2 regions of the Clostridium sp. ETTB3 genome follow, and region 2 is predicted to be linked to the other one. Evidence: riboswitches for the same ligand, from Rfam matches in the RefSeq annotation. Region 2 holds a riboswitch; the other holds the start of a gene.
The links. A riboswitch is a leader RNA that binds a small molecule or an ion and turns the genes downstream of it on or off. The one in region 2 is predicted to bind FMN.
Positions count from the first base shown of each region.

Region 1: it holds a riboswitch for FMN, as region 2 does, so the genes downstream of both, ACUN06_RS02465 (ECF transporter S component) here and ribD (bifunctional diaminohydroxyphosphoribosylaminopyrimidine deaminase/5-amino-6-(5-phosphoribosylamino)uracil reductase RibD) in region 2, are expected to answer to the same signal.

Region 1 covers NZ_CP199832.1:487,234-503,024, reverse strand. Annotated here, with positions in the region: gene recQ (DNA helicase RecQ) at 1-1,216, opposite strand, end outside; tRNA gene ACUN06_RS02485 (tRNA-Trp) at 1,347-1,420, opposite strand; gene tsaE (tRNA (adenosine(37)-N6)-threonylcarbamoyltransferase complex ATPase subunit type 1 TsaE) at 1,707-2,168, shown strand; gene tsaB (tRNA (adenosine(37)-N6)-threonylcarbamoyltransferase complex dimerization subunit type 1 TsaB) at 2,165-2,881, shown strand; gene rimI (ribosomal protein S18-alanine N-acetyltransferase) at 2,865-3,323, shown strand; gene ACUN06_RS02465 (ECF transporter S component) at 3,343-3,927, opposite strand; FMN riboswitch at 4,160-4,273, opposite strand; gene ACUN06_RS02460 (Tex family protein) at 4,330-6,492, opposite strand; gene ACUN06_RS02455 (M28 family metallopeptidase) at 7,023-8,387, shown strand; one part of gene prfB (peptide chain release factor 2) at 8,439-9,461, opposite strand; one part of gene prfB (peptide chain release factor 2) at 9,463-9,540, opposite strand; gene secA (preprotein translocase subunit SecA) at 9,711-12,224, opposite strand; gene hpf (ribosome hibernation-promoting factor, HPF/YfiA family) at 12,463-12,993, opposite strand; gene ACUN06_RS02435 (ComF family protein) at 13,427-14,077, opposite strand; gene ACUN06_RS02430 (hypothetical protein) at 14,050-15,042, opposite strand; gene recD2 (SF1B family DNA helicase RecD2) at 15,061-15,791, opposite strand, start outside.
Region 2 covers NZ_CP199832.1:1,432,440-1,448,230, forward strand. Annotated here, with positions in the region: partial or broken gene metH (methionine synthase) at 1-2,821, opposite strand, end outside; gene ACUN06_RS07005 (hypothetical protein) at 3,028-3,207, opposite strand; gene ACUN06_RS07010 (C-GCAxxG-C-C family protein) at 3,453-3,854, opposite strand; gene ACUN06_RS07015 (biotin--[acetyl-CoA-carboxylase] ligase) at 4,046-5,026, shown strand; partial or broken gene ACUN06_RS07020 (nitronate monooxygenase) at 5,131-5,266, opposite strand; gene ACUN06_RS07025 (sensor histidine kinase) at 5,371-5,823, opposite strand; gene ACUN06_RS07030 (response regulator) at 6,043-6,312, opposite strand; gene ACUN06_RS07035 (hypothetical protein) at 6,314-6,736, opposite strand; gene ACUN06_RS07040 (hypothetical protein) at 6,749-6,958, opposite strand; gene ACUN06_RS07045 (HAD family hydrolase) at 7,135-7,782, opposite strand; gene ribH (6,7-dimethyl-8-ribityllumazine synthase) at 7,786-8,247, opposite strand; gene ACUN06_RS07055 (bifunctional 3,4-dihydroxy-2-butanone-4-phosphate synthase/GTP cyclohydrolase II) at 8,266-9,468, opposite strand; gene ACUN06_RS07060 (riboflavin synthase) at 9,489-10,145, opposite strand; gene ribD (bifunctional diaminohydroxyphosphoribosylaminopyrimidine deaminase/5-amino-6-(5-phosphoribosylamino)uracil reductase RibD) at 10,157-11,239, opposite strand; FMN riboswitch at 11,517-11,631, opposite strand; gene ACUN06_RS07070 (flavodoxin family protein) at 11,694-12,311, opposite strand; gene ACUN06_RS07075 (hypothetical protein) at 12,379-12,546, opposite strand; gene ACUN06_RS07080 (MATE family efflux transporter) at 12,826-14,163, shown strand; partial or broken gene ACUN06_RS07085 (peptide deformylase) at 14,260-14,424, opposite strand; gene ACUN06_RS07090 (50S ribosomal protein L25) at 14,466-15,026, opposite strand; gene ACUN06_RS07095 (GNAT family N-acetyltransferase) at 15,137-15,688, opposite strand.

The DNA of each region.
Region 1 (15,791 bases), 950 kb from region 2:
TTTTATCTACTACTTCCCCTAGCGCCTCACAGTTACTACACTTATTACATTTATCATCATATTGCTCACCAAAGTAATTTAATATATATTTTCTATAACACTCCTGCGTATAAACTAAATTTATCATTGTTTGAAGCTTTTCAAGTTCATTTTCTTTTCTAATTTCACTTTCAGTTGCTGTTTCAATAATATATTTTTGAGTTTGAACATCACCTGGTGAAAAAAGCATTATACATTCACTTTCTTCACCATCTCTTCCTGCTCTTCCTATTTCCTGATAATATCCTTCTATATTTTTAGGCATATTATAATGTATTACATATCTTACATTTGGTTTATCTATTCCCATACCAAAAGCATTAGTAGCAATTATTATATTACACTTATCATATATAAAATTTTCTTGAGCTGTTTTTCTATAATCATCACTAAGTCCTGCATGATATTTTTCAACTTGCAATCCATTTGAATTTAATAACTCATATAAATTATCTACTTCTTTTCTTGTTGAAGCATATATTATTCCTGATTCATTTCTATTATTATTTATATAATTTAAAATATAATTTTTCTTATTTACTCCTTTTTCTATTATTATCTTAAGATTTTTTCTATCAAATCCAGATATAAATACTTTAGGATTATTCAATTTAAGTAAATTTACTATGTCTTTTCTAACTTCATCTGTAGCTGTTGCTGTAAATGCTGTAACTATTGGTCTATTTCTTAATAATGAAATTACCCTACTAATTCTTCTATAACTACTTCTAAAATCATGTCCCCATTGCGACACACAATGTGCCTCATCTATAGCAATCATTGAAACATTGATGCTTGCTATCAGTTCTATAAATGCTTGTGATTCTAATCTTTCTGGAGCAACATATAATATTTTTATTTCATTTTTTGCGGCTTCATCTAAAATATTATTTATTTCTATATTACTCAATGATGAATTAATATAAGCAGACTTAATTCCTAGATTATTTATATTATCTACTTGATCTTTCATAAGAGATATTAATGGTGATATAACTATTGTTATACCATCTAATAATATTGCAGGTACTTGATAACAAATCGATTTACCTCCACCTGTAGGCATAATAGTTAAAACATCATTTCCATTTAGTATTTCTCTTATTATTTCCTCTTGCCCTTCTCTAAATGAGCTATATCCATAATATTGTTTTAAAATCTCTAAGACCTTATCCATAAATTCTCCTTACTGCTACAATCTATTTTCTTTTTAATTATTAACTTCATCATTTAATTTATTCAAACATTCGTTCTTATTTTTAAAAAAATTATAAAAAAAGCTAGTAAGAAATTCTTACTAGCTTCTTTGGCAGGGGTACTAGGAATCGAACCTAGCCTAATAGTTTTGGAGACTACTGTACTACCGATATACGATACCCCTAAGTACAAAATATATTATATATTATGTTATACATAAAATCAATATTTTTTCTACTATTTTTCTATTATTCTTTTCTTTTTCGTACTTTTTGGATAAAATATAAAATAACAAATGTTTTTAGTTTGTAGTTATCAAGTGACAAGTTTCTGATGAAATTACTTAAGGAATTTCTAAAAATATATTTTTCAAAATTCAGCCCAAGCTGAATTTTTTCCTTAACTACTAACTACTAACTTCTAACTTCTAACTACAAAATACTAATTAACCGAAAGGGGATGATTTTAACATGATTATTTCTGTTAATAGTGTTGAGCAAACTACAAACCTTGGTATGGAACTTGGCAAGATTTTAAATGCTGGTGACATAATTTGCTTAACAGGGGATTTAGGTACTGGTAAAACACATATAACTAAGGGAATTGCTAAAGGTTTAGGCATAACTGATTACATAACAAGCCCAACTTTTACAATTGTGAATGAATATGATTCTGGTCGTTTAAAATTAAATCATTTTGATGTTTATAGAGTTTCAGATCCTGATGAAATATATGCAATAGGATTCGATGATTATATTTTCTCTGATGCAGTTTCAATAATTGAATGGGCTAATTATATTGAAGAAATATTACCAAAGGATTTTTTACATATTTATATAGAAAAAGACCTAGAAAAAGGCGAAGACTATAGAAAAATCACTATAACTCCATATGGAGAAAGATATGATTATATAAAGGAGTTAAAAATATGATAGTTTTAAGCGTTGATTCTTCATCTTTAGTAACTACAGTTGCTTTACTTAAAGATGAATTTATACTTGGTGAATATACTTTAAACTTTAAAAGAGAACATTCTGTTATCTTAATGGAAAAAATAAAAATGCTATTAAACGAGTGCCAAATTGATATAAGTGAAGTTGATGGTTTTGTAGTTTCTAAGGGACCCGGCTCATTTACTGGACTTAGAATTGGAATGGCAACTATTAAAGGATTAAGTATGGGAGCAAATAAGCCTTATGTTTCAATTTCAAGTTTAGATGCATTAGCAAACTCTTTAATTACATTTGATGGTATAATATGTCCAATTATGGATGCATTAAGAGATAATGTTTATACTGGTCTTTATAAAAATATTGATAGTAAACTAGTAAAATTACTTGATTGCACATCTTTAGATTTAAGTGAACTTGCTGAAATATTAAATGAAAAAGGTGAAAAAGTTATTTTCACTGGTGATGGTATGTTTAAACACAAAGAATTCTTATCTAAAAATATAAATAATTGTGAATTTGCTCCAAACCATTTAAGTATCATTAGGGCCTCTTCTTTAGGAGAGCTTGGTATGGAAAAACTTAAATCTGGAGAGGTTGATGATATGAATTCTGCTCCACTTTATATTAAAAAACCACAAGCACAAAGGGAGCTTGAACAAAGGCTGGCTATGAAAAATGAAAATAAATTATAGTCTTATGAATGAAACCCATGTAAATGGTATATATCAATTAAGTAACGAATGCTTTGCTATTCCTTGGAGTTTAGATTCAATTAATAATGAACTAAATAATCCATTAGCAAAGTATGTAATTGCAGAAGATTTATTAACAAGTGAAGTTATTGGATTTGTAGGAGTATGGATAATTGCTGGAGAAGGTGATATTACAAATATTGCTGTAAGTCCAAAATATAGAAAACAAGGCATTGCATCAAATTTGTTAATAAAATTATTTGATGTGTGTAAAACTTTTAATTGTGAAGATATCACTTTAGAAGTTAGAGCTTCAAACACTCCTGCTCAAAACCTTTATAAGAAATTTAACTTTAAAGAAGAAGGTATAAGAAAAGGATATTATTCAGATAATGGTGAAGATGCCATTATAATGTGGAAAAGAGGGAATTGCACTAAATAGATTGTGCAATTCCCTCTTTTTATGCAATCTTTTTGTTTCTATTTTCAAATTTACTATCAACTTTAAATATTGACTTAGATACCTTTTTATATAATAAATAAGTTAATACTGATACAATAGCTGCTTTTATTGCATTAAATGGAATTATCCCAAAGAATATATAATTTGCTAATGCTGCACCTTTCATATCCATTCCAAACAAAGGTAATAATATATACACATTAGCTAATATACCTGCTACTTGCATTACTAATGCACCACTAATCATTCCAATAATTGCAGTCTTTTTGCTTTTATTTCTATGATATATATATGTTGCTGGCATTATTAAAGCAAGTCCAACTATAATATTAGCAATTTCTCCAACAAATGCAGTTCCAGTTCCCTTTAATAAAAATCTTAAAACTACCTTTAATATTACTATGGCTCCTCCAGTTATAGGACCATAAGCAAATCCCCCCATTAATGCTGGTACTTCACTTAAATCAATTTGTAACCATGGAAATGCCGGTATTATTGGAAAATCAAAATACATAAGTACTACCGAAATAGCCACTAATAAAGATACCTTAATCATTTTGTTTAAATTTTTTGATGAATTCATATATAGATTCTCCTCCCAAAAGTCATCCTCGTGGGCATTAGCTAAATTAATCAATATATTTGATAATAGTTTGTAATATTTATAATGTTTAATAGATATAAAAAGCCCTGATGTTATAAACATCAGGGCATTAAAAACAAAGCTATTAATAAATATAATTTATATATGCAATAAATTTAATTATCAATTAGATAATTAAATTATTATCAATGCTATATTTATATAATTTAACTCTTACCTTCTTTCATCCAGACTTTACTGTCGGCTTCGGAGTTACACCGAATCTGCAAAATTGCTCGCGGGCTATACCGCCGGTAGGGACTTTCACCCTGCCCTGAAGATATTTTTTATTTATTTTTATTATATAATATAATTCCATTTTTTTCAACAACTTTTTTTTCTTTACTTAACCTCTTTCATAGTTAATGAAATTCTCTTTCTCTTTTCATCAACTTCCATAATTCTAACTTTAATTACATCTCCAACCTTAACTATATCTAATGGATGCTTAACAAACTTATTGGCCATTTGGCTCTTATGAACTAATCCATCTTGATGAACACCAATATCAACAAAAGCACCAAAGTCTGATACATTTCTTACAGTTCCCATAAGTTCCATTCCAGGCTTTAAATCCTTTAAATCTATAACACCAGTTTTTAAAATTGGCTTAGGCATATCTTCTCTTGGATCTCTTCCTGGTTTTTGTAATTCTTTAATTATATCCTTTAAAGTTAACTCACCAATTTCAAGTTCTTTAACAAGATTCTTTAATCCCTTTGAATTAACTCTTTCTTCAATATCATTTAAATTTCTATTTTTTAAATCTTCCTTATTGTATCCTAAAATATCTATAAGCTTTCCTGCTGCTTCATATGATTCTGGATGAACTGAAGTATTATCTAAAGGCTCTTTACTTTCCATAACTCTTAAAAAGCCTGCACATTGTTCATATGCTTTTTGTCCAAGTCTCTTAACCTTTAATAATTCTTTTCTACTCTTAAATCCTCCAACTTCATCTCTATAAGAAACTATATTGTTAGCAATTGATGCATTAACACCTGCAATATATGTTAAAAGTGATGGTGTTGCAGTATTTAAATCCACTCCAACCTTATTAACAGAGTCCTCAACTACACCAGCTAATGATTCATCTAATTTTTTTGGAGTAACATCATGTTGATATTGACCAACACCTATTGCTTTAGGATCTATTTTTACAAGTTCAGCCATAGGATCTTGTAATCTTCTTCCTATTGAAATAGCACCTCTTATAGTAACATCTAAATCTGGATATTCCTTAGCTGCAAGTTCTGAAGCTGAATATACAGAGGCACCTGCTTCCGATACAATTACATATGCTAACTCTTTTCCGCTTTCCTTTTTAATTTCATTTATCATTTCAGAAATAACTTCTTCTGACTCTCTAGATGCAGTACCATTCCCTAAAGAAATAACATCAACATCATATTTATATATAAGTTCTTTCAATATTTTCTTAGTACCTTCTACATCATTCTTAGGTAAAGTAGGATATACTGTAGATTTTTCTAAGAACTTACCTGTAGAATCTAAAACTGCAACCTTACATCCTGTTCTAAACCCTGGATCATATCCCATAACCACTTTTCCCTTTATTGGTGCTTGCATTAAAAGAGCCTTTAAATTTTCCTTAAATATTAATATTGCTCCTTCTTCACCTTTATCTGTTAATTCACTTCTTATTTCTCTTTCTATTGAAGGATATATTAATCTCTTAAGTGAATCTTTTATTGCTAACTTTAAATATTCATCTGTAGCTTTATTTCCCTTTAACAATTTACTTTGAAGATATGTTATTATTTTCTCTTCGTTAGCAATTACCTTAACAGATAATACCTTTTCTTTCTCTCCTCTATTTATTGCTAATATTCTATGTGCAGGAATTTTACTTACATCTTCGCTATAATCATAATACATTTCAAATGGAGTTGGTTCTTCACTTGAACCCTTAGATTCAATTTTTCCCTCTCTCATTACAAGTTCTCTTATCCACTTTCTAAATCCTGCATCATCAGAAATACATTCAGCAACTATATCTAAAGCTCCGCTTATAGCTTCATCCACAGTAAGTACCTTTTTTTCTTCATCTATATACTTACTAGCTTCTTCTCTTATATCACCTTTAAAAGTTCCTTCTAAAATTAAATTAGCTAATGGCTTTAACCCCTTTTCTAAAGCTATTGTTGCTCTTGTCCTCTTCTTTTGTTTATAAGGTCTATAAATATCGTCAACTTCTGTTAAGGTATCAGCCTTTTCTAAAGCTTTAACTATATCATCATTTAATTTACCTTGTTCATCTATTAATCTTAAAACATCTTCTTTTCTATCTTTTAAATTTCTTAAATAAGTTAATCTTTCAAAAAACTTTCTGAGAACATCATCACTTAGTCCACCTGTTTGTTCTTTTCTATATCTAGAGATAAAAGGAACTGTATTTCCTTCATCTAATAATTTAATTACATTTTGTACTTGCTTTAAAGTTATGTCTAATTCTTTGGTTAATCTTTCTTCTATATTTACCATAAATTCCTCCAATAAAATTAATCATCTATAAAATTACTTTTCTAATTTAGTATAACATATTTTTACACTATTGATATTATGTTAATAGAATAGTATAATTTATTTGTAAAATATTACCAATTAATTGAAAGGTGGAATTTGCTTGAATAAATTTTTAAACGGATTTTTAAATATATGTCTCATTGTATTTATTATTCTCTTAGTATTAAACCAACTATATATAATTGATTTTTCACTAAATTTAAGAAATATATTTATATTTTTAACATTAATAATAATTTTATTAACTGCAACAACTCAAATATTAATAGGTAAATCTAATTTTTTAAAATTTATTAGCAGTGTTATATTAATAACGATTATATTAGGTGGAATTTCCTTTGTACTAACAAAACAACTCAACATGTTTTTATATATTTGTCTTTTAACATCATTATTTCAATGTATTTTTGAACTTATTAAAAATAACGCATAATATTTTTCCTCACATAATATTATTAAGTATAATACTATTTGTGAGGTCTTTTTTTATGAAGAAAAAAACTTTATACTTTTCACTTTTATCATTAATTTCCTTATTATTATTATTAACACTTCATCTTAATAATACATATTCAGAATTCAATTCATCTAATGTTCGTAATAATATATATGTTTTATCCTCCAATACATTAGGAGGAAGGCTCGCTGGAAGTACTGAAAATGAAATTGCAGCTGAAATAATAAAAAATAGATTTATAAATTGTGGATTAAAATCATTAAATAATGATGGTAAGTATACTCAAACATTTAATACAGTTTGCCCAGTTATTACAAACTCTTCTCCATATTTAAAAATAGAAAATAATGGTGAAGTAGAAGAGGAACTTCAATATGGAGTTGACTTTAAAGAAGATATGATAAATTTTAAAAATAATACTTTTTCATTTTCAAAATCAGATAAAATAAACTCCTATTTATCTTATCTTGATATAACATGTAATGATGGATCATTTTTATTATATGTACCAAAAAATAATGATTTTTCATTTAGAAGTTCTTTTTTTAGTGATTTTTCAAAAGATGCAGTAATTATGATTTCTCAAAATACCTTTAATAAAGTGCTTAATAGTTTAAATGAAGGTAAAGAAATTTCAATTCATATTCCATTTGAAGAAGAAGAAAAGACAATTTCTAATGTTATAGGTGTAATTAAGGGATTTAATTCATCACTTCCTCCATTTATAGTCACAGCACATTATGATCATCTTGGAAAAGATGGCTTAGGAGTTAATTATTCTGGTGCATTAGATAATGCATCTGGAACTTCATTTTTATTAGAATTAAGCAGAAGCCTTTCAACTTACGGAAAACCTAAAAGGGATATTATTTTTGTAGCATTAAATGCTGAGGAATTTGGATTATTAGGTTCAAAAGCATTTGCTGAAGAAAACTTATTTACTATACAAGATTCTAAAGTTATAAATTTTGATATGATTGGAAGTGCTGATTATCCTATAAGTTTAATGCAAGGTAGTAAATTTAAAAATACAGATTCTGAATTGTTAAACTCAATAAAATCAATTTGTAATGAAAAATCAATTCCTTATGAAGTTTTATATGAAGATTCTAGTGATCATGCTAGTTTCAATAACTTAAATATAGATGCATTAAGCTTTTGTCATAGTGATAAAACTAGAATTCATACTCCTAATGATACCTTAGATTATATAGACACTAATGCTATCAATACTGTTTATAGTGTTGTTGAAACAGAAATTAAAGGTTATTGCTATAGCAAATTAACTAATTTTATATATAGCTCAAAATCAATTTTATTTATATCAATAGCTTTACTAACCCTTATAATTTGGGGTATATATATTGAAATTAAGAATAAGTCAAATTTAAAATAATATACAAAAAATACTAGCTATCTTAATTAAATTAAAACAGCTAGTATTTTTTTATTTAGATATGCTTTTTAAATAAGTTGTTATAAATTGATCTATATCACCATTCATTACTGCATTAACATTTGATGTTTCTTCATTAGTTCTATGATCCTTAACCATATTATAAGGATGGAATACATATGATCTAATCTGACTTCCCCATCCCATATCCTTAAGCTCTCCAGTTAAATCTTCTATTTTTTCTTTATGAGCTCTTTCCTTAAGTTCTATAAGCTTAGATTTAAGCATTGACATTGCTGTATCTTTATTAGCAAACTGACTTCTTTCATTTTGGCATTGAACTACAATTCCAGTTGGAATATGAGTTATTCTAATTGCTGATTCAGTTTTATTAACATGCTGACCACCAGCTCCACTTGCCCTATAAGTATCTATTTTTAAATATTCAGGTCTAATTTCTATATCTTGATCTTTAGTTAACTCTGGTAATACCTCTACAGAAGCAAATGATGTTTGCCTTTTGCCATTTGCATTAAATGGAGATATTCTTACTAATCTATGTATACCTTTTTCAGCTTTAAGATATCCATATGCAAATTCACCTTTAACTCTTAATGTAGCACTTTTTATTCCAGCTTCATCACCTTCAAGTAAATCTAATGTTTCAACCTTATATCCTTTTTTTTCGCACCATCTTGTATACATTCTAAGAAGCATAAGTGTCCAATCATTTGCATCACTTCCACCAACACCTGCATGTAAATTTAATATAGCATAATTTTTATCATATTCTCCAGATAAAAGAAGCTCTATTTTATATTCATCAATTTTCTTTTCAATATCTTTTATTTCAATAATAACCTCATTAATAGTTTCTTCATCATCTTCTGCTAATTCAGCTAAAACTTCAACATCATCTAATCTTCTTACTAAACTTTCATATCTATCTATCTTATCTTTAATACTTTTACTTTCCTTAGTAACTTCTTCTGCCCTTTTTATATCATCCCAAAATCCTTTTTCCTGCATTTGAAGTTCAAGTTCTTGAAATCTCTTTTCTAGGCTTTCCTTGTCAAAGTGAAGCCCCCATTTCCTTTAATATTTCCTTTAATGATGGAACCTTTGCAAGCTCCTGCTCTAATTTTATTAACAAAAAATCACCACGCTTAACTAGTTTGTAGCTATTATTAAAATTCCCCTAGGAATTTCTGTTAGTTTCAAGTTTTAAATGACAAGCTACAAGTTTAGGTATAAATATATTTTTAGCAACTCCACAAGGCGCTTCTTCCTTAGCTACTTATCTCTCTTTCCACTTGTCACTAACTATGCTTCTCTTCCACAACAGTTCTTATATTTTTTACCACTTCCGCAAGGACATAAATCATTTCTTCCAAACTTATGGTCGTTTTTTATAGGTTCTTTCTTCAAACTATTATCATCTTGCCCATGGCTTGCTGATGTTTCTTTAGCAACTTGCTCTCTTTCAATAGGTCTTTCAACTCTTACATGGAATAAGAATTTAACTGTTTCAGTCTTAATTCCCTCAATCATTTCCTCAAACATTGCACTACCTTCCATTTGGTATGCTTGAATTGGGTCTTGTTGCTTATATGCTCTTAATCCCATTCCTTGTTTTAAATGATCCATATTATCTATATGATCCATCCATTTTTGGTCAACAACTCTTAAAAGAACTACTCTTTCAATTTCTCTTAATTGCTCTTCACCAAATTCAAATTCTTTACCCTTATATATTTCCATAATAGTTTCTGTTAATTTATTTTTTATTTGCTCATTAGATAAATCAGCTAATTCTTCTACTGTTACAATTCCATGAGGTAAGCATATTTCTTCTAAATATTGAAGTAATGTTCTCACTTCTGCTTCTATATCTTGAACTTCTCCACTTAAATGTGAATTAACTGCATCAGATATAACTTCTTCAATCATTCCTTCTATTTGCTCTTTTAAGTTCTTACCTTCTAAAACTTCAGTTCTTTGTCTATAAATAACTTCTCTTTGAAGATTCATAACATCATCATATCCTAAAAGATTCTTTCTTATATCAAAGTTATTTCCTTCAACCTTCTTTTGTGCATTTTCTATAGCCTTAGTAACCATCTTACTTTCTATAGCTTCAGTTTCTTCTAAACCTAACTTATCAATAACTCCTTGAATTCTTTCTGAACCAAATATTCTCATTAAATCATCTTCTAATGATATAAAGAATATTGATTCACCAGGATCTCCTTGACGTCCTGATCTACCTCTAAGCTGATTATCTATTCTTCTTGATTCATGTCTTTCAGTACCAAGAACTTTTAATCCACCAACTTCTCTAACACCTTCTCCAAGCTTAATATCTGTACCTCTACCTGCCATATTAGTAGCTATAGTAACCATTCCTAATTCACCAGCATGAGATATTATTTCTGCTTCTTGAGCATGATATTTAGCATTAAGAACTTGATGTTTTATTCCTCTTTTCTTTAATAAAGATGAAATATATTCTGACTTATCAACACTTGCTGTACCAACAAGAACTGGTTGATTTTTTTCATGTGCTTTAACAATTTCTTCAATTATAGCTTTATATTTTCCTGATTCATTTTTATAAACCATATCTGATTTATCTATTCTTTGAACAGGTCTATTAGTTGGAATAACTATAACATCTAAGTTATAAATTTCTCTAAATTCATTTTCTTCAGTTAATGCAGTACCAGTCATTCCTGATAATTTAGCATACATTCTAAAGTAATTTTGGAATGTAATTGTAGCTAAAGTTTTTGATTCCCTTTGAATCTTAACTCCTTCTTTTGCTTCAATTGCTTGGTGAAGACCATCTGAATATCTTCTACCTTCCATAAGTCTTCCTGTAAATTCATCTATTATAACTATTTCATTGTCCTTAACCATGTAGTCTTTATCATCCTTCATAGTATAATTAGCTTTTAATGCTTGTGTAACATAATGTTGTAATTCTAAATTTTGAGAATCTGCATAATTTTCAATTCCAAAATATTTTTCAGCTTTTACAATTCCATCATCAGTTAATAATACTGCACTTGCCTTTTCATCTACATTGAAATCTTTTTCATTTATTAATGTCTTAACAAAATTATCAGCAACATTATAGAACTTAGTAGACTTATCACCCATTCCTGAAATAATAAGAGGTGTTCTAGCTTCATCTATTAAAATAGAATCTACCTCATCCACTATACATAAATTAAGTTCTCTTTGAACTCTATCTGCCATATGAATAACCATATTATCTCTTAAATAATCAAATCCAAATTCATTATTTGTTCCATAAGTAATATCACAACCATAAGCTTCTCTTCTTTGTTGTGGTGTAATTCCATGAATTATACATCCAGTAGTTAATCCTAAAAAACTATATAAAACACCCATTTCTTCCATTTGTGTTTTTGCTAAATAGTCATTTACTGTTATAACATGAACACCCTTACCTGTTAAAGCATTTAAATATGCTGGTAAAGTAGCAACTAAAGTTTTACCTTCCCCAGTTTTCATTTCTGCAATTCTTCCTTGATGTAAAACCATACCTCCAAGTAATTGTACTCTAAAATGCTTCTTTCCAAGTACTCTACTTGAAGCTTCTCTACAAACTGCAAATGCTTCTGGTAACAAACTATCTAAAGATTCACCTTTTGATATTCTATCTTTAAATTCTATAGTTTTTGCTTGTAATTGTTCATCACTTAAGCTTTGCATACTATCATCTAATGCTTCTATTTTATCTGCAATTAATTGAAGTTTTTTAACTTCTCTTTCACTATATGTTCCAAATATCTTTTCTAAAAACCCCATAACATATTTCCTTTCAAGATTAATTTTTTATGTAAATTTAGACAAATTTAAATTAAATACTTAATTTTAAAATTTTATATATTTAATTTACCTATATAAAATTATCTTTTTTATTTTTCACTTAATAAATTATATCATTTATACTATTTATAATTCAACAGAAATGTATATTCATAAAACCAATTTAGTACTTTAGATAAAAATAAAAGGAGCCTTATTAAAAAGCTCCCATTATTAATTAAATATAATCAGGTTCTAATAAACCATAATTTCCATCTTTTCTCTTATATATTACATTGATATTTTCTGTATCACAATCTTTAAATACAAAGAAGTTATGTTCTACTAATTCCATTTGCAATATAGCTTCTTCAGCACTCATTGGCTTTATATTAAATCTTTTAACTTTTACTATTTCTCCTTCGTTGTCATCTTCTTCTGATGCAACTTCATCAAAATTACCAAATCTTAATGATTCATTACTTCTTCTTTGTAACTTTGTTTTTTGTTTTCTAATTTGTCTTTCAAGTTTATTTTCTACTAAATCTATTGATTTATACATATCATCAGTAGATTCCTCACATCTTAAAATTACTCCATTAAAAGGTATTGTTACCTCAAAAATTTGGCTATTTTTTTGAACTGTTAATGTTGCTCTTGCAGTTACATTTGGTTCAAAATATTTATCCATCTTTGAAATCTTTTTTTCTACTATTTCTCTCAATGCAGGTGTTACGTTAATATTCTTTCCAATTACTGTTACTCTCATAAGGTCAACCCCTCTCTTTAAGTTCTAATTATATTTGTTAAGATTTCAATATTTACTATATGTATATATTACCATTTTTCTTCTCATTACTCAAATATCTTTTTCTGAATTTACAGAAAATTTAAACTTATTATCTCTACATAACTCCTTTTTTCTTTCCTTTTCTTAATATTTTACAAAAAAAAAAACATCAATTCTTTCGAATTGATGTTTTTTTATAAAGTTAGCTGACCTGGATTTTGACCCCACACTCGCCTGCTGGAGCTTTTGCTACCCGGAATTAACCTCTCACTACTAACACTCTCAGTATTTCTACTGGCAGGACTTACTTCTATACCGCACCATGCTCATTAACTCTTTGTTTAACTTACGTGGATCGTTTCGCCTGCGACTGGCATCGACTTTCATCCACAGACCTAACTTTACATTACTATTATATATCGCTTTTTGCAATTGTCAATACAATAATCCTTTTTGCGCCATTATTTTTCAATATTTTTTTACATTCATTTATTGTTGAACCTGTTGTCATTACATCATCTATTAATATAACCACTTTATTAAATATATCCCTATTATCTTTTATTTTAAAAGCTCCTTCAACATTAATTCTTCTTTCATCTTTACTTAATGTTTTTTGCTCCTTAGTATGCTTAATCTTTAATATACAATTGCTAATAGGAATATCAAGTAAATACCCAATTTTGTACGCTATAAATTTACATTGATTAAATCCCCTATTTTTAATTGCACTTTTAGTCATTGGTACATAGCAAATTACATCAGCCTTAATTTCATTTTTATTTATTATTTCTAATATAAATTTAGATAACACTTCTCCTGCTATAAAATTTTTACTATACTTAAATTCTAAAATTAATCTTTTTAATATACCACCGTAAAACCCATAGGAAATAGCTTCTTTATTTGCCAAATTTACGTTTTTTATTTTACTTCTACAATAATCACATATTCCTACAAATCCCTCTGTTTGGCATATTATACATTTTTCTTCTCTTGGATAAATTATATCTAATAATTCCTCTCCTACTTTTCTCAATAATTTAAGTATTGTTTTTCCCATAAACTTTTATTAAACATCCTCGTTATAACTTTAGCTTTATCCATTTCTTCTGAAACTTCTCTTGATACCATTATAGCTTCACATTGAATATCTTGAGACATATTTACAGCCCCACAAATATAAAGTATTTTTTTATATGAATAATATATATCATCTGCAAACAACATTATCACATTTAAATTTGGAATGTTTCTAATATATTGTCCACAACTATTAGTTATTATGAACAATGTATTACTATATCCTTGGATTATATCACTAACAAATTTAAAATCTTGATTTTTATTATACCTCACAACTCTTATTTCTAATGACTTCAATGTACTACAATAATGATTATACACTTTATTTAACTTTTCCTCTGATGGAACTACAATTAATACTATTCTTTTATTTTCTTTAAACCATTTAAAATACTCAAATAATGAAAGAGGTATATTTTCTTCTAACTTTATTCTAGTATTCATTAATCTAGGTTCAATTATAGGATATTTTTTCATCATATAATTTATTTCTAATTTTTCTCCAATTGGAAAAATATGATCACTTGCATAAATTATAATTTTATTACAATTCCAATATATTTCTTCAACAGCTTCTCTAATATATTCATTGCTTACCTTTGAAAATAAACTTATATCATCAAATATTACTAAATCATAAAATTCAGTTACTTCACTTATTTCTTCAATAAATATATATTTAAAATTATCTTTTAATTTTTCTGACTCTATAATACCATCTACAAAATTATTTAATTCTTTTATCTTTTCAGAAGCATATTTTTTTTCTCTATTGCAAAATATATAAAGTATATTTTTGTTCTTACATATTGTCTTATTAATTATATTTGAAAAAACTGCTATTGTATTAAATGGTCTTGTTTTTATAGATAAAACCTTTGTCTTTTTTGAATCCCATTTACTTATTTTCTTAAAAACATTACTCAATTCCTTATAATTCATAGTATCAGACTCCATTATTTATTCTTCCTTTATCTTATCATCAGATATAATATCTAAAATTCTTTCTTTTAATGATGAATATCTCTCCATACTATTTGTATTATCTACCATATACTTTAATGCCCTTTGATTTCCAACTACTACAACTAATTCTTTTGCTCTTGTTATTCCTGTATATAATATATTTCTATTCATCAAAAATGCTGAACCCATAAATGCTGGTGTTATTATTACTTTAAATTCACTTCCTTGACTTTTATGAATAGTAATTGCATATGCTAATTCTAATTCTTCAACATATAGGTTGTCATATACTATTCTTCTTTCATCATCAAATACAACTGTTACTGTTCTATTTTCTTCACTAATTGACTCAATAAAACCCATATCTCCATTAAAAATACCTACACCTTCATTATCACCATATCCATTTATTCTATTCCATTTTAATGAATAATTATTTTTAGTTTGCATTACCTTATCGCCTTCTCTAAAAACACTATCCTTAAACTTTCTTTCCTTTTTATCTTTACTAGGAGGATTTAATATAGATTGAAGTTCATTATTTAAATTATCTACCCCTAAAATTCCTTTTCTAGTAGGTGAAAGTACCTGAAAATCCCTTATCTTATTCCACTTAGAGTTGAAAAGAGGCAATCTTCTATTTACTAAATCTAAAATAGTTTCTAAAATTTCTTCATTACTTTCTCTATTATCAAAAAAGAAATCTCCGCCCTTTTTATTTAAAT
Region 2 (15,791 bases):
ATATATGGTCTTAAATCAGATACTGTATAATTCATTACCTCTTTAATTCCTATAAAATTAGGCTTAGGAATTTCCCTGTTATTCCAATTTATATTAAATTTATTTTCTCTTGCCTCTTTTAAAGAAACTAATTCACTTTCATAACTATTATAAGTATTTCTTACTTCCTCATATTCTTTTTTTATAGACTTTATATATTCTTTTTTATTCTTACCTAATAATTTTTTAGATATTTCTACAGTTTTAGATGCATCATATCCATAAATAACTGGTCCACTATAATTAGGTTCAATTTTAAGTGCTGTATGTGCTTTTGATGTTGTAGCTCCACCTATTATTAAAGGAATAGTCATTTTTCTCTTTTCCATTTCAGCTGCAATATGACACATTTCATCCAATGAAGGTGTTATAAGACCACTTACTCCAATTATATCAACATTTTCTTTTATTGCTGTTTCTATAATTTTTTCACATGGAACCATTACACCTAAATCTATTATTTCAAAATTATTACAAGCTAAAACTACACCAACAATATTTTTACCAATATCATGGACATCTCCCTTTACAGTTGCTAACAATATTTTCCCAGCACTAGCTGCTTGTCCTTGAGATTTATCTTTTTCAATATATGGCAGCAAATAAGCCACAGCTTTTTTCATAACCCTTGCAGATTTAACTACTTGAGGCAAGAACATCTTTCCATCACCAAATAATTCTCCAATTTTTGTCATACCATCCATTAATGGTCCTTCTATAATAGAAAGTGGCTTTGGATAAGCATTTACTGCTTCTTCTAAATCTTCTTCTAAATATTCCGTAATTCCCTTAACTAAAGCATAGCTTAACTTTTCATTTAAACTTTTTTCTCTCCATAAATTTTTATTAGTTTGAACCTTTGTATTTCCTTGCTTATAATCATCAGCTTTTTCTAATAATTTTTCCGCTGAATTCTTATGCTTATTTAAAACTACATCTTCAACTAACTTTAACAAATCTTTAGGAATATCATCATAAATTTGAATCATTCCAGGATTAACTATTCCCATATCCATTCCAGCTTCAATTGCATGATATAAAAATACAGAATGCATAGCTTCTCTTATTGTGTTATTTCCTCTAAATGAGAAAGATAAATTTGATACCCCACCTGAAACTTTTGCATATGGTAAATTTTCTTTAATCCATTTGGTTGCATTAATATAATCAACTGCATAATTATCATGTTCCTCAATACCAGTTGCTATAGCTAAGATATTAGGATCAAAAATTATATCTTCTGGTGGAAAATTTAATTTATTTACTAATAAATTATAAGCCCTTTTGCAAATGGATATTTTTCTTTCATACGTATCAGCCTGTCCATTTTCATCAAATGCCATTACAATAACAGCAGCACCAAAATCTTTAACTATTTTTGCATGACTTAAAAACTCTTCTTCCCCATTTTTTAAAGAAATAGAATTTACTATTGGTTTTCCTTGAATACTTTTTAAACCAGTTTCAATTACTTCCCATCTTGAGGAATCTATCATAATTGGTCTTGATGATATATCTGGTTCAGCTGCTATAAGTCTTAAAAAATACTCCATTTCCTTTTGACTATCAAGTAAACCATCATCAAAATTTATATCTATGATCTGAGCACCATTTTCAACTTGCTCCTTTGCTATAGACAAGGCCTCTTCATAGTTTTTTTCTCGTATAAGTCTTGCAAACTTTGCAGAACCTGCAACATTAGTTCTTTCTCCTATATTTATAAAATTATTTTCTTTATTACTTCTTATTATTTCTAGTCCACAATAAATGCTTTCTTTTTTTTTTTAGGAATCTTTCTTGGCTCTAATCCTTCAACTGCTTCTGCAATTGCTTTTATATGATCTGGAGTAGTTCCACAGCATCCACCTACAATATTAACATCCTTTTCAAGTGCAAGTTCTCGTATATATCCTGCTGTCATCTTTGGAAGTTCATCATATTCTCCTAAAACATTTGGTAAACCAGCATTAGGATAACAAGATATATACACATCTTCAGTATGAGCTAATTGCTTTATAAAAGGAATCATATCAGCTCCACCAAAAGAACAATTTAAACCAATAGAAATAACATTTTCATTTCTTACTGATTGTGCAAAAGCATCTAATAATTGTCCTGATAATGTTCTACCTGACTTGTCTGTAAGTGTTCCTGAAATCATTATTGGTAAAACTACTTGCTTTTCTTCATAAACTTTATTTGCAGCAACTATAGCAGCTCTACAATTTAATGCATCAAATACAGTTTCTATTAATAAACAGTCTACTCCACCATATATAAGTGCACTTATTTGTTCTTTATATGCATTTACTAAGCTATCAAAAGTTACATTTCTATACCCAGGATTTTCTACATGTGGTGATAATGATGCTGTTTTATTTGTTGGCCCAATAGAACCAGCAACAAACCTTGGTCTATTAGGATTATTTTTAGTAAATTCATCTGCTACTTCTCTTGCTATTTTTGCAGCATTATAATTTAAATCATAAACTAAATTTTCAGTGCCATAATCTTCTTGTGAAATACTTGTAGAATTAAATGAATTTGTTTCAATTATATCTGCACCTGCTTTTAAAAAGCTTTTATGTATTTCTTTAATTACTTCTGGCTTAGTTAATGATAATATATCATTATTCCCCTTTTGATCTTTATGAAAATCTTTAAGTAATTCTCCCCTAAAATCTTTTTCAGTTAAATTATATTTTTGTATACTTGTTCCCATGGCTCCATCAAGAACTAATATTTTTTTTTCTAAAATTTCAATTAAATTACCCCTATTCATTTGCATTTCCTGCCTTTATTTTATAAATGCTTTAGAATATTATACAATTTTTTATAGTTATTTACAACCTTTATTATATTTATTAATTTTTAGTTTATATTTAAAGTAATTTTATGTTTTAAATGACAAATAAAAAGTTAAGGAGTTTTTCAAGTATTTCAACATTAACTTGCTATTTGTCACTTATCCATTATTGATAATTAAGCCTATTTTTTTATTATTGAAAATATTGATGCACTTATAATTCCTATAATTCCCCCAAGTGCAAAAAATAATAAAGTTTCTTTTGCTATAACACCTATTATAATTCCAAGGCCTACACCACAAGTTAACCCTTTTGTTAAATATTTATAATCCTTTTCTGTTAAACTTATTTTTTTCCACAAAATTATTACCCCTTATATTACATATTGCTAAATTATTTCTATATAAAATAGACTTATATATTGCAAAAAAAGTTCTCTATTTTCAAATTTTTTAATATCCTAGTAATTATCAAGCAACATCATTATATGAAACATTTTAAAAAAAGTTCCTTATAAGATACTAATATTTTAAATATAAAATAAATACACCTTAGCCTAAATAAATTAAACTAAAGTGTATTTAAATACAGTTATATAAACTAATTTTATTTACTTATTAATTCCTCAAGAATTTCTGCTGCATCTTCTACACAACCCCTACATGAGCGTAAAACTTTACCTCCCTCTAACCCTTTTAATTCTCTACATATAACAGATGAATTTTTTTCCTTAAACTTCTTTTCTATTTCCTTTAATAAACTCAAGTCTTCTTTTATTGGCTCTGCAGGATTATCTGGATTTATATTTCCATTTAAATAATTAACAATTACATAAGCACCCATTACAGCACCACAAACCTTATATGCACCTCCACTATATCTTCTAACCATATCCTTCATTGTTAATTCATCAACATCTACTAAGTCACAAAATGCACATGCAACAGCTTGAGAACAAGTATATCTATTTTTATGCAATTCAATTGCCTTTTCTTTTCTTAATCCCAATTTTGCCTCATTCCTTTCTTCATAAATAAACTTCATTTAATATTATATATATTTTTTTTATAATTGTAATCTAATAATTTCTTTATAAAATATCTTAGCATTATTACTGTATTAATAAAAAGAGTTTTTTATTATTTTGATTGATAAAATATTTTAATATCAATATAATTTCTTTTAGGAGGTAAATTACTATGTCAAAAAGTAAAGCTGTAAAAACCATTGAAGAAAACAAAAGAAGAACTTTTTTAGCTACTGAAATTACTAAACCTTTAAATTTATCAACAATTTCAATAAGTAAAGCTATAAATCCCTCTAGAAATGATAGTTATACCCTTACTTCAACTACAACCACTAGATATTTTTTGAGTAAAAATAGTGATTTTATTTCAAAAGAGGGAATTACATTATACTTAAATGATGAGTTCAAATATATTGATATTTACACCTATAAAAAAGTAACTTCTACTAATGATATTGCAAAGAAATTAGCATTAAATGGAGCTAAACATGGCACTATTGTAATTTCAGAAGAACAAACTAATGGTAAAGGAAGGCTTGGAAGGTCATTTTATTCACCTGCTAACACTGGAATTTATATGAGTATCATACTTAAGCTATCCTTAACAACAATGGATTCAGTGTTAATTACCACATCATCGGCTGTTGCAATTTGTGATGCAATTGAAAAATTAACGGGTATTAACTGCCAAATTAAATGGATTAATGATATTTATTTAAATGGTAAAAAAATTGCAGGAATACTAGCAGAAACTTCTACTAATTTTGAAAGTAAAACCATTGATTATTTAATTTTAGGTATAGGATTAAATTTTACACAACCTAAAAATGATTTTCCAGAAGAATTAAGAAAAATTGCTTCATCATTATTTGAGCATAATAATAGTACAATTAATCGAAACTTGCTTTGTGCAGAAATTGCAAATAATATTTTAAATATGATTTCTAAAATAGAAAATTATGATTTTATTTCAGAATATAAAAAAAGGAGTATAGTTTTAAATCAAGATATTATATATACTTCTAAAGGAATATCTTTAATTGGAAAAGCAATTGACATAGCTAATGATGGTTCTTTAATTGTAAAAAACTCTGATGGGTCAACTAAAATATTAAATTCTGGAGATATTACAATTAGAAAAGTAAATGAATAAAATATATGCTTCTATAAATTATAGACCCTGTAAAAAACTTTGTGTAAACTGAATAAAATTAATACATAAAAGCTGATTTAAATTAATAAATCAGCTTTTATTGTCTATTTATTTAATTCTCTAATTAATTCTTTAACTGTAATAATTTTATTCAATTTATACGCATTTTCACCACAAAATATAAGCGAATTATTAATATCCCCCTTTTACAACTCTTATTAATGCTCCAGTTATACAATATAGTATAGTTGTCATATCTATCATAAACTCCTCCAATAAATATTACTGGTATCTTTTTTCATACTCTTTAACAATATTAATACATCCAACTTAATACAGCATTTTTAAATATTTAGTATTATTTTATATTCTGTTCCCTTTGTGTTATCAAGCAATTTTATACTTCCACTATGCTTTTCTATAATAGCTTTAGTAATAGCAAGTCCTAACCCAGCCCCCTCTGTTGACGAGCTTCTAGCTTTATCTTCTCTTACAAAAGCCTCAAAGATTTTATCTCTTATTTCTTCATTAATACCTCTTCCATCATCAAAAATCCTTATTTCAATTCTATCATTAAACTTTCGTGATATAACAGATAAAGTTGTATTTTTTTCATTATATTTTATAGCATTATCTATTAAATTACTTATTGCTCTTGTAAATTTAACTTCATCAATATTAACTAAATATTCTTCTTCAGATATATTAAAATCATAATTAAAATCTTTTGCCTCTAGCTCCGGAATATAATAAGCAACAATTTCTCTTAAGACTTCATTTACATCTACATTTTTCATATTTAATTTATAATCCATACTATCTAATAAAGAAAATTCAAATAAATCAGTTATTATTTTAGTTGCTCTCCTTGAATTTATGTTAATTATAGTTAAATATTCTTGTTTTTCTTCTTTATTATTTACATATTGATAACAACGTCTTAATTGAGATGCTACTCTCGCTGTTAACTCAATGGTATTAATTGGTTTAACTATGTAATCATCAGCACCTAATCCTCATGCTAAAACCTTATCACTATCAGTTGACATAGCTGTTATAAAAATTATTGGAATCACAGAAGTTTTTCTTATTTCTTCCATTACAGTTATACCATCTATATTAGGCATCATTATATCTAATAATGCTAAATGAACTTCTTGATTTTTAAAAGCTTCTAAAGTTTCTATTCCATCTTTACATTCAATTACCTCATAACCTTCTTTCTTCATATTTAAAGCTAATAACCTTCTTATATCGTCTTCATCTTCAGCAATTAAAATTTTCATATTATTTATCCTCCAATAATTTTTCCTTAATAGAACAATAATATTCATTAAGTCCATTTATAAACCATATAGGAAAATATTGTTCATTTAAGTTATTATCTTTAAAAAAGTTATCAAGTAAATAATTATAATATAAGTTAAATAATTTTTCTTTAAAACTCATTGACTGTATTACAAATGAATCATCATTTTCTCTTATTTTTGGTAAGTTATTAATAATTTCTCTAAAAACATCTTCAACATTCATATATGTTTTATTATAATACCCAGCCCCATGTCTTTGTGTATCTCCTATGCTCAATCCTTCTTGAAATATTTCTTTATCAAAATCTAACTGAATTGTAAGTTCTTCTTTAGGAATATATCCTAAAATTTCATTTGATTTTACTTCAATTTTATCTAAATATGAAAATAATAAAGGCAAAGCTATTTCAACTTATTCATTATGAAGTATTTTGTAGTTTTTATATAATGTTTCTTTAAAGTTATTTTTATATTCTTTATCTTCAAATTGTGAATAATAAATTTTATTTATTTTATATTTTATAAATTTTTTTCCAGGAGTACTATTAGTATAAGCTATTCCCATCCCTACAATAATAACAAGACTTGTCCCAATTATAATTTTCTTCTTATATTTTATCATTTTTATTATTATCCCCCTAAATATTCAGTATTTTTAATTAAATTTCTTTAATCTTTATCAATTGGTATTGTTAATCTTAATATTAAGATAATATATTATAATTAATCTACTATTATATAAACCTTAAATTTACATTAAATTAGTATCATTGAAAAAAGAGATATAGCTAATAAAAGCTATATCTCTATAATAGATATAATATCCTTAAAATTATCTATAATATAATCAGCATCTTTAAGTTCATTATAATTTCCATAGCCATAACCACACCCAATAGAAAATAAATTATACCTCTTTGCCAATTCTATATCAACAAACCTATCACCAATAACAATAAAATCACCTTGGTACTTCTTCTTAATACACTCAAAAATTTCATACTTAGGTATAAAATTAAAATTTTCACTGCAATAAAAATCTATAAAATACTTATTTAAATTAAATGCTTCTATATGTTTATACATATAGCTAGATTTACAGTTACTTAAAAATATTAACTTATATCCATATTCATTTAATTTATTAAGTGTTTCTATAACACCATTATATAGCTGAGCTTTTCCTTCAGATATATATTTAATCATAGATTCTCCTATAATTGAACTACACTTTTCTTTTTCACACTTTGGCAAATTGGGAATAAATGTATTCCACATATCCTTTGCACTTAGGCCAAGAAATTTACTTATTTCTTGTTCTGAAAACTCTCTTTTCTTTGCATAACCATTATCAACTAAATAATCATAAGCTGTCATAAAAGCAGGTTTATATATTTTTATACTATTATGCAAAGTACCATCGTAATCAAAAATAATGTATTTCATGGACTAAAAACTCTTTAAAAGATTAGCCATTTCAATAGCTGTAACCGCTGCATCATATCCCTTATTGCCTGCCTTAGTACCAGCTCTTTCTATAGCTTGTTCAATACTATCAGTAGTTAAAACACCAAAGATTACTGGTTTTTCTGTTTGAAGTGATACATTTGCAATTCCTTTTGAAACTTCTGTACAAACATAAGCAAAATGAGGTGTTGCTCCTTTTATAACTGCTCCTAAGCAAATTACTACATCATACTTATCATTTTTAGCCATTTTTTTTGCTATTAGTGGTATTTCAAATGCTCCTGGAACCCATGCAATATCTATATTATTTTCTTCTACTCCATGCCTCTTTAAACCATCTAAGGCTCCACCTAATAACTTTGATACTATAAATTCATTAAATCTTCCTACTACAATTCCAACTTTAAGCCCTTGTGTTACTAAGTTTCCTTCTAATATTCTCATTTCTTATTCCTCCTAATTTTAAAGCATATGTCCAAGCTTTTCTTTTTTAGTTTGTAAGTAAAATTCATTTTTCTCATTGTGATTCATTTGAATTGGAACTCTATTTACAATTTCTATTCCATACATTTCTAATCCATCTATCTTTCTAGGATTATTAGTCATTAATTTCACTTTAGAAACACCTAAATCTTTTAATATTGCAGCTGCAACATCGTAACGTCTAATATCTGCTGGAAAACCTAACATTTCATTAGCTTCTACAGTATCATAGCCCTTATCTTGAAGCGCATAAGCCCTTAATTTATTAATAAGTCCTATACCTCTTCCCTCTTGTCTCATATAGAGTAAAACTCCACTGCCCTCTTCAGCAATTCTCTTCATAGCTGCATCATACTGTTCTCCACAATCACATCTTTTAGAGCCTAGAGCATCTCCCGTTAAACATTCAGAATGTACTCTAGTTAATACTTTAGTATTTTCATTTATTTCTCCCTTAACTAAAGCAACATGATGTTCACCATTTAACTCATTTACAAAGCCAAACATTTTAAAATCACCATATCTAGTTGGCATTTTAATTTCTACTACTCTTTTTACTAAATTTTCTTTTTCCTCTATTTTTCTTCTATACTTAACTAAATCTTTGATTGTAATTATTTTTAAATTATGATCATTTGAAAATTTTATTAAATCTGCTGTCCTAGCCATAGTACCATCATCCTTCATAATCTCACATATAATTCCTGCACCTTTTAATCCGGCAAGTTTAGCTAAATCTACAGCAGCTTCTGTATGTCCATTTCTTTCTAATACTCCCCCTTTTTTAGCTACTAAAGGAAATACATGTCCTGGCCTTCTAAAGTCTTCCGCCTTAGAGTTACAATCTATAACCTTTTGAATTGTAATCGCTCTTTCAAATGCTGATATTCCAGTAGTTGTATCAACATGATCAATAGATACTGTAAAAGCAGTCTCATGATTATCTGTATTTTTATCAACCATTGGTTCTATTTTTAATTTATTTAATCTATTTTCTTCAACAGGCATACAAATAAGCCCACGTCCATACTTAGTCATAAAGTTTATAGCTTCACCTGTAACTTTCTCTGCTGCCATTAATAAATCCCCTTCATTTTCTCTATCAGGATCATCAACAACAATTATAATTTTTCCTTCCTTTATATCTTTAATAGCATCTTCAACCATATTAAATTTATACATAAAACCTTGCTCCTTTCATATTAGAAAAATCCATTTTCTCTTAGAAAATCTTCTGTTAACAATGTGTTCTTTTTGTTTTCTTCCTTTTTTGATAACTCCATAACCTTTTCAACATATTTTGAAATCACATCACATTCAAGATTAACAGTATCACCATTATTCTTAGTTAATAAGGTGGTTTTTTGTGCAGTATGAGGTATTATTGAAACTTTAAATACAGATTTATCTACATATGAAACCGTTAAACTTATACCATCAATTGTTATTGAACCTTTTAAAACTATATATCTTAAAATATCACTTGTAGTTCTTATAGTGACCCAAGTAGAATTATCCTCTTTCATTAATGAAAGAATTTCACCAGTTCCATCTATATGTCCACTTACAATATGACCTCCTAATCTACTTTTTAAAGTTAATGCTCTTTCTAAATTAACTTTACTTCCTACTTGTAAATCTCCTAAATTACTTCTCCTTAGTGTTTCAGCCATAACATCAGCTTCAAAACTATTTATCTTTAAATCTGTTACAGTAAGACATACCCCATTAGTACAAATACTATCTCCTATCTTTGTATTTTCTAAAACCTTATTTGATTTTATTAATAATTTTGAAGATTTAACACCTTTTTTTATTTCCTGTATAACACCTAATTCTTCAATTATACCTGTAAACATATAATCATCTCCTAACCTATATATCCTTCAACTAAGATATCTTCATCTACAATATTGGCAGTAATATCTTTCAATTTAAATGCATCATTTAATTTATCTATTCCTATGCCACCTACTGGTGTCTTGGAAAATTCTCCTCCTATAATTTTAGGGGATATATAAATCATTACTTTATCAACTATATTTTCTTCTAAAGCAGAATAATTAAGAGTTCCTCCTCCTTCTAATAAAATACTATCTATATTTAATTCTCCAAGCTTTTTAATAAGAGCATTTAAATTAACTTGTCCATTTTTTTCTTCTATAATCAACACCTTAATATTCTTTTTTAATAACTCTTGCATATTTTTCATATTTGCTCTTTTTGTGGTTGCTATTATTGTTTTATTGTCGTTATTTTGTAATACTTTAGAATTCATAGGTATTCTTAATATACTATCAACAATAATTCTTATTGGATTACTTCCATTTTGTATTCTACAAGTTAATTCTGGATCATCTTTAATTACAGTATTTACTCCTACCATAATTCCAGAAAGCTTATTTCTTAAATTATGAACTTGTAATCTTGATTTTTTAGAACTAATCCATTTAGATTCACCAGTTCTTGTTGCTATTTTTCCATCAAGGGACATAGCAGCTTTTAATACTACAAAAGGCTTTTTAGATAATATATATTTTATAAATACTTCATTAAGCTTTTTACATTCATCTTCTAATATACCAACCTTTACTTCTATACCAGCTTTTTTTAATTTATCTACTCCCTTTCCTGCAACTAACGGATTAGGATCAATCATCCCAATAACTACTCGCTTTATATTATTTTCAACTATTTTATCTACACATGGTGGTGTTTTACCGTAATGAGAGCATGGTTCTAAAGTTACATACATAGTAGCTTCACTTGGATCTTCCTTTAAACTTTTAAATGCATTTACTTCAGCATGTCCTTCCCCATATTTTTCATGATAGCCTTCTCCAATTACAATTCCATCCCTTACAATTACAGCTCCAACCATTGGATTTGGATTTACTTTTCCTTCCCCTTTCCTTGCCAATTCAATGGCTAACTGCATAAATTTTTTATCCAAATTTATCACCTCACAATGAAATTAATTTGAATTTAATAAATCATTCAAAAAAAGCCCTGAGATTTTTACTCAGGGCTTAATAATTTGAAATTATTCTTATATTAGTATTTTATTTACAATCAATTCAATAAAAAATATTTAATAAATATAACTATAAAAATAAAATTTATAAAAATAATCATATAAATTTTGTGAAAATATAAAAGCTCTGAAATATAAAATATTTCAGAGCATAAATACACAAAACTAATATAGTATTTTTAACTACTATATTTACATTTATCTTCTTTCATCCAGACTTTACTGTCGGCCTCGGAGTCTCACCGAATCTGCTAAAATAGCTCGCGGGCTTTACCGCCGGTAGGGAATTTCACCCTGCCCTGAAGATTTATTAAATTATAATTTAATATTATTATAAATACTATTTTTTGTCAATAATTATTTAATTTATATTTTACCTAATAAAATTTGTTCTTTCAACTGGAACTAATTCAGGAAGTGGTACATTTTTAGCTGCTTCTTTACACTTAATTAAATACGCCATGTTTCTTGCTAATACTTTCATTGTTCTAACGCCCTCTAAATCTTGTACAACCTCTTCTGGTGTATTTCCATGTATTTGATTCCAATAAACAGATGACACTATAGGCATTTCATTTATTGTAAAGTATTTATTTAATTGATCAAATGTAGCACTTGCTCCACCTCTACGACATGAAACAATACTTGCTCCAAATTTATGTCTTAATTGATTTTTATCTGTTGAATAAAAAAGCCTGTCTAAAAATGAAGTTGCTGCTCCACTTGCTGCGGCATAATGAACAGGAGAACCTACAATAAAACCATCAGCACGTTCTATTTCTTTACTTACTTCATTAACTAAATCATCATGCACACATTTACCAAGTTTTCTACAAGCGGTACATCCAGTACATCCTATTATTGGCTTATTTCCAACCTCATAAAATTTAACTTCTATTCCCTCATTAATTAACTCATTTTCAATTATTTTTAATGCTGTATATGTGCATCCTTTCGATTTTGGACTTCCATTAAGTAATATTACCTTCATTTAAAACACTCCTATACTAATTTTATATAAATATTATAAATTTAAACCTATTATTTAAGCTAAATTTTTAGCCATAGCACTTTACATAACTCCTTGCTCTACTTAAAGCTATAATTATTTTATATTCAAAATTTATAATGTCTGTTTTTTTATTATAATAATGAGTTAATAATTCACCTTCAAACTCTATACATTCAACTACATCATTTAAATTTACCTTCATTTTATTATTCAATCAAATCACATCTTTCTATTATTATTTATACTAAGATTATTTTATCATATTTTCAATTTATCTTATATGCTTTTAAATGTTTTACATATTATAAATTGACATTAATATATATATATGATAACATTATAAAAAAATATGTCCGTCTTGACATTACTAAGACTATAAATTTTGTTGTTTCTGATATAAAAACAGCCAAATTTATAGTCTTTTTTTCTGTGAAAAATTATTAAAAATTATAAGTTTTTTTAAATATTAATATTAAAGGAGATGTATAAAAATATGAATCAAAATTATATGAAGGAAAAACCCATTTTACCATTGCTACTATCATTATCTCTTCCAGCTATGATATCAATGATGGTAAACTCACTTTATAACATAATTGATAGTATTTTTGTCGCAAAAATAGGTGAAAATGCAATGACTGCTATATCACTTGTTTATCCTATACAAAATGTTATCATATCACTTGCTGTTGGGTTTGGTGTGGGAATAAATGCTATGATTGCTCTTTATTTAGGAGCTGGAAAAAAGCAAAGAGCTAATGTTGTAGCTACTCAAGGCATGGCTCTTAGTATTGTTCATGGAATTTTACTAACTATAATTGGTATAATTATAATGCCTGGATTCCTTAAATTATTTACTTCAGATTTTACAATAATAAACCTTGGAACAAGATATTCTAATATTGCATTAAGCTTTTCTGTAATTATTATGATTAGTGTAACTTTTGAAAAGATATTCCAATCAGTTGGAAAAATGGTTATAGCAATGATTAGTTTAACTGCTGGATGTATTATTAATATTATTTTAGATCCAATCATGATATTTGGTCTTGGGCCTATCCCAGCTATGGGTATTGAAGGAGCTGCATGGGCAACAGGAATTGGACAAACTGTTACATTATTAATTTACATATTTGCTTATTTACAAAAAGGAATTAATATTAAATTATCATTGAAATATCTAAATCGTGAAAACCCTATTTGTTGGAAACTTTATAATATAGGAATACCTGCATCACTTAATATGGCTCTTCCATCATTACTTGTATCTGCATTAAATGGTATTTTATCTGCACTTTCACCTATGTATGTTGTAGTTTTAGGTGTATATTATAAACTTCAAACATTTATATATCTTCCTGCCAATGGAATAATTCAAGGTATGAGACCTATAATGAGTTATAACTTTGGAGCTGGTGAGCATAAAAGAGTAAAAAGAATATATAAAACTTCTTTAGTATTAATTTTAGCTCTTATGATTTTAGGGATGATTTTATGCTTTACAATTCCAAGACAGCTACTAGGATTATTTACAAGTAGCTATGAAACTATACAAGCTGGTGTAACTGCACTTAAAATTATAAGCCTTGGATTTATAGTTTCTTCAATTTCAATTTCTTCATCAGGAGCATTAGAATCACTTGGAGAAGGTATTGAATCTTTAATAATTTCCTTATTACGCTATGTATTTTTAATTATACCTTTAGCCTTTTTACTAAGTCGTATTTTTGGTGTTAATGGTGTATGGAGTGCCTTTGGTATTACTGAAGCTATAACTTCAATTATTGCATTTATAATTTTTAATAAGTCAATTAATAAACATGTATCTTAAATAAAAATATTAAAAAGGAACAGCTAATAATAAAACATACCTTTTATCAAGGATAGTTTATAATTATATCTTAGCTGTTCCTTTTTATTTAATTAATTAAATTATTATTCCATTACAATGATCAATTTCATGTTGAATAATTTGTGCAATAAAGCCAGTAAATATATCCTTTTGCTTTTTAAAATTCTTATCAAGATATTCTACTTCTATTGTTTCATATTTCATAGTTTGTCTAAATTCTATTAAAGAAAAATTATTTTCACTATTCTATTATATTTTATACATTTTATTTATTATTCATCTTACACATTTTCTTCTATTATATTATTAGATATATATCCAACTCTAGCTACAGCTAAATATTCATTAGTTTCAACAACCATATTGCTTGGTATATTTAAATCTTTGACTAATAGTTGATTTCCTTGACTTAGCTTAGACACATCTACAGATATATTTTCTGGGAAAGTTCCTGGTTCACCTTGAAGTTCTATTTCAGTAACAAATGATTCTAATAGCAATCCATTTGCTTCTATAACATCTTGTCCTGTAAATACTATTGGAATTTTAAGTTTTACAACTTCACCCTTGCTTACACTTTGAAAATCTATATGAATTACCTTTCCAAAAGAATCCTGTTGCATTTCTTTTACTATACATTTTTTATAAGCTCCATTTAACCTTAATGATATAACTGAACTTTTTGGACAACTTAATAATCTAATTAACTCTCTTTTTGTAATTTCTCCTAGAAGAGATTCTTTTAATTCCTTCCCATAAATAATACATGGAATTTGTCCGTTCATTCGTGCTTTTTTTCCCTTTTCAGTTCTTTCACTTACGTTAAATACTAAATTATCCATAACTAACCCTTCCTTTTCACTTATGATTTACATATGTTTTTTTATTTTGTATATCATATACTATTCGAATTAGTTATTTAATATTACTATAAAATAAAAAATATCTTTTACTATAACTCCTTTACTAAAACATATCTTCTTAATCCACCATATTTTAATTTATCTTTTTTAATTTCATAACCTAAATTCATAAATGTATTTAAACTAAATTCATTATATGGTGAAGCTGTTGCACTTAATATTTCAATATCATCTTTTCTTGCAATCTTTTCTAATTCTTCACAAATTAATCTTTGAAGCTTATTTCCTCTATATTCACTTTTTACTATTGTTGATTCTATTTGTGCAACTTTAAGAACTTCTTCTCCATTTAAACCTATATCATATGCATAATTTGATTCATCATATCCCTTTTTTGCATATACCCCCATTGCAATAAGCTCATCTTCATTTGTTAAGCATCCTATTATTTTTCCATTACAATTTATGTATTCTTCAAATTCTTCTCGTTTTGAATCTGCATATAACTCCTTATTTTCAAGGCCATTTATTATTAATTCTTGTAATTTTATTATCTTATTTATATCTGATAATTTTAATTCTCTTAATTTTATTTCTATTATTTCCCCATCTTTTCTTTTTACCTTTAGTGAATTTATCATAATTTATTACCATCCTTCCATTTAGTTATTAGCTATTTTAAATATAGCATTGTTTAAAAAGCTATGATTATGAATCTTTCTTCTAAATATATCTTTGTAGAAA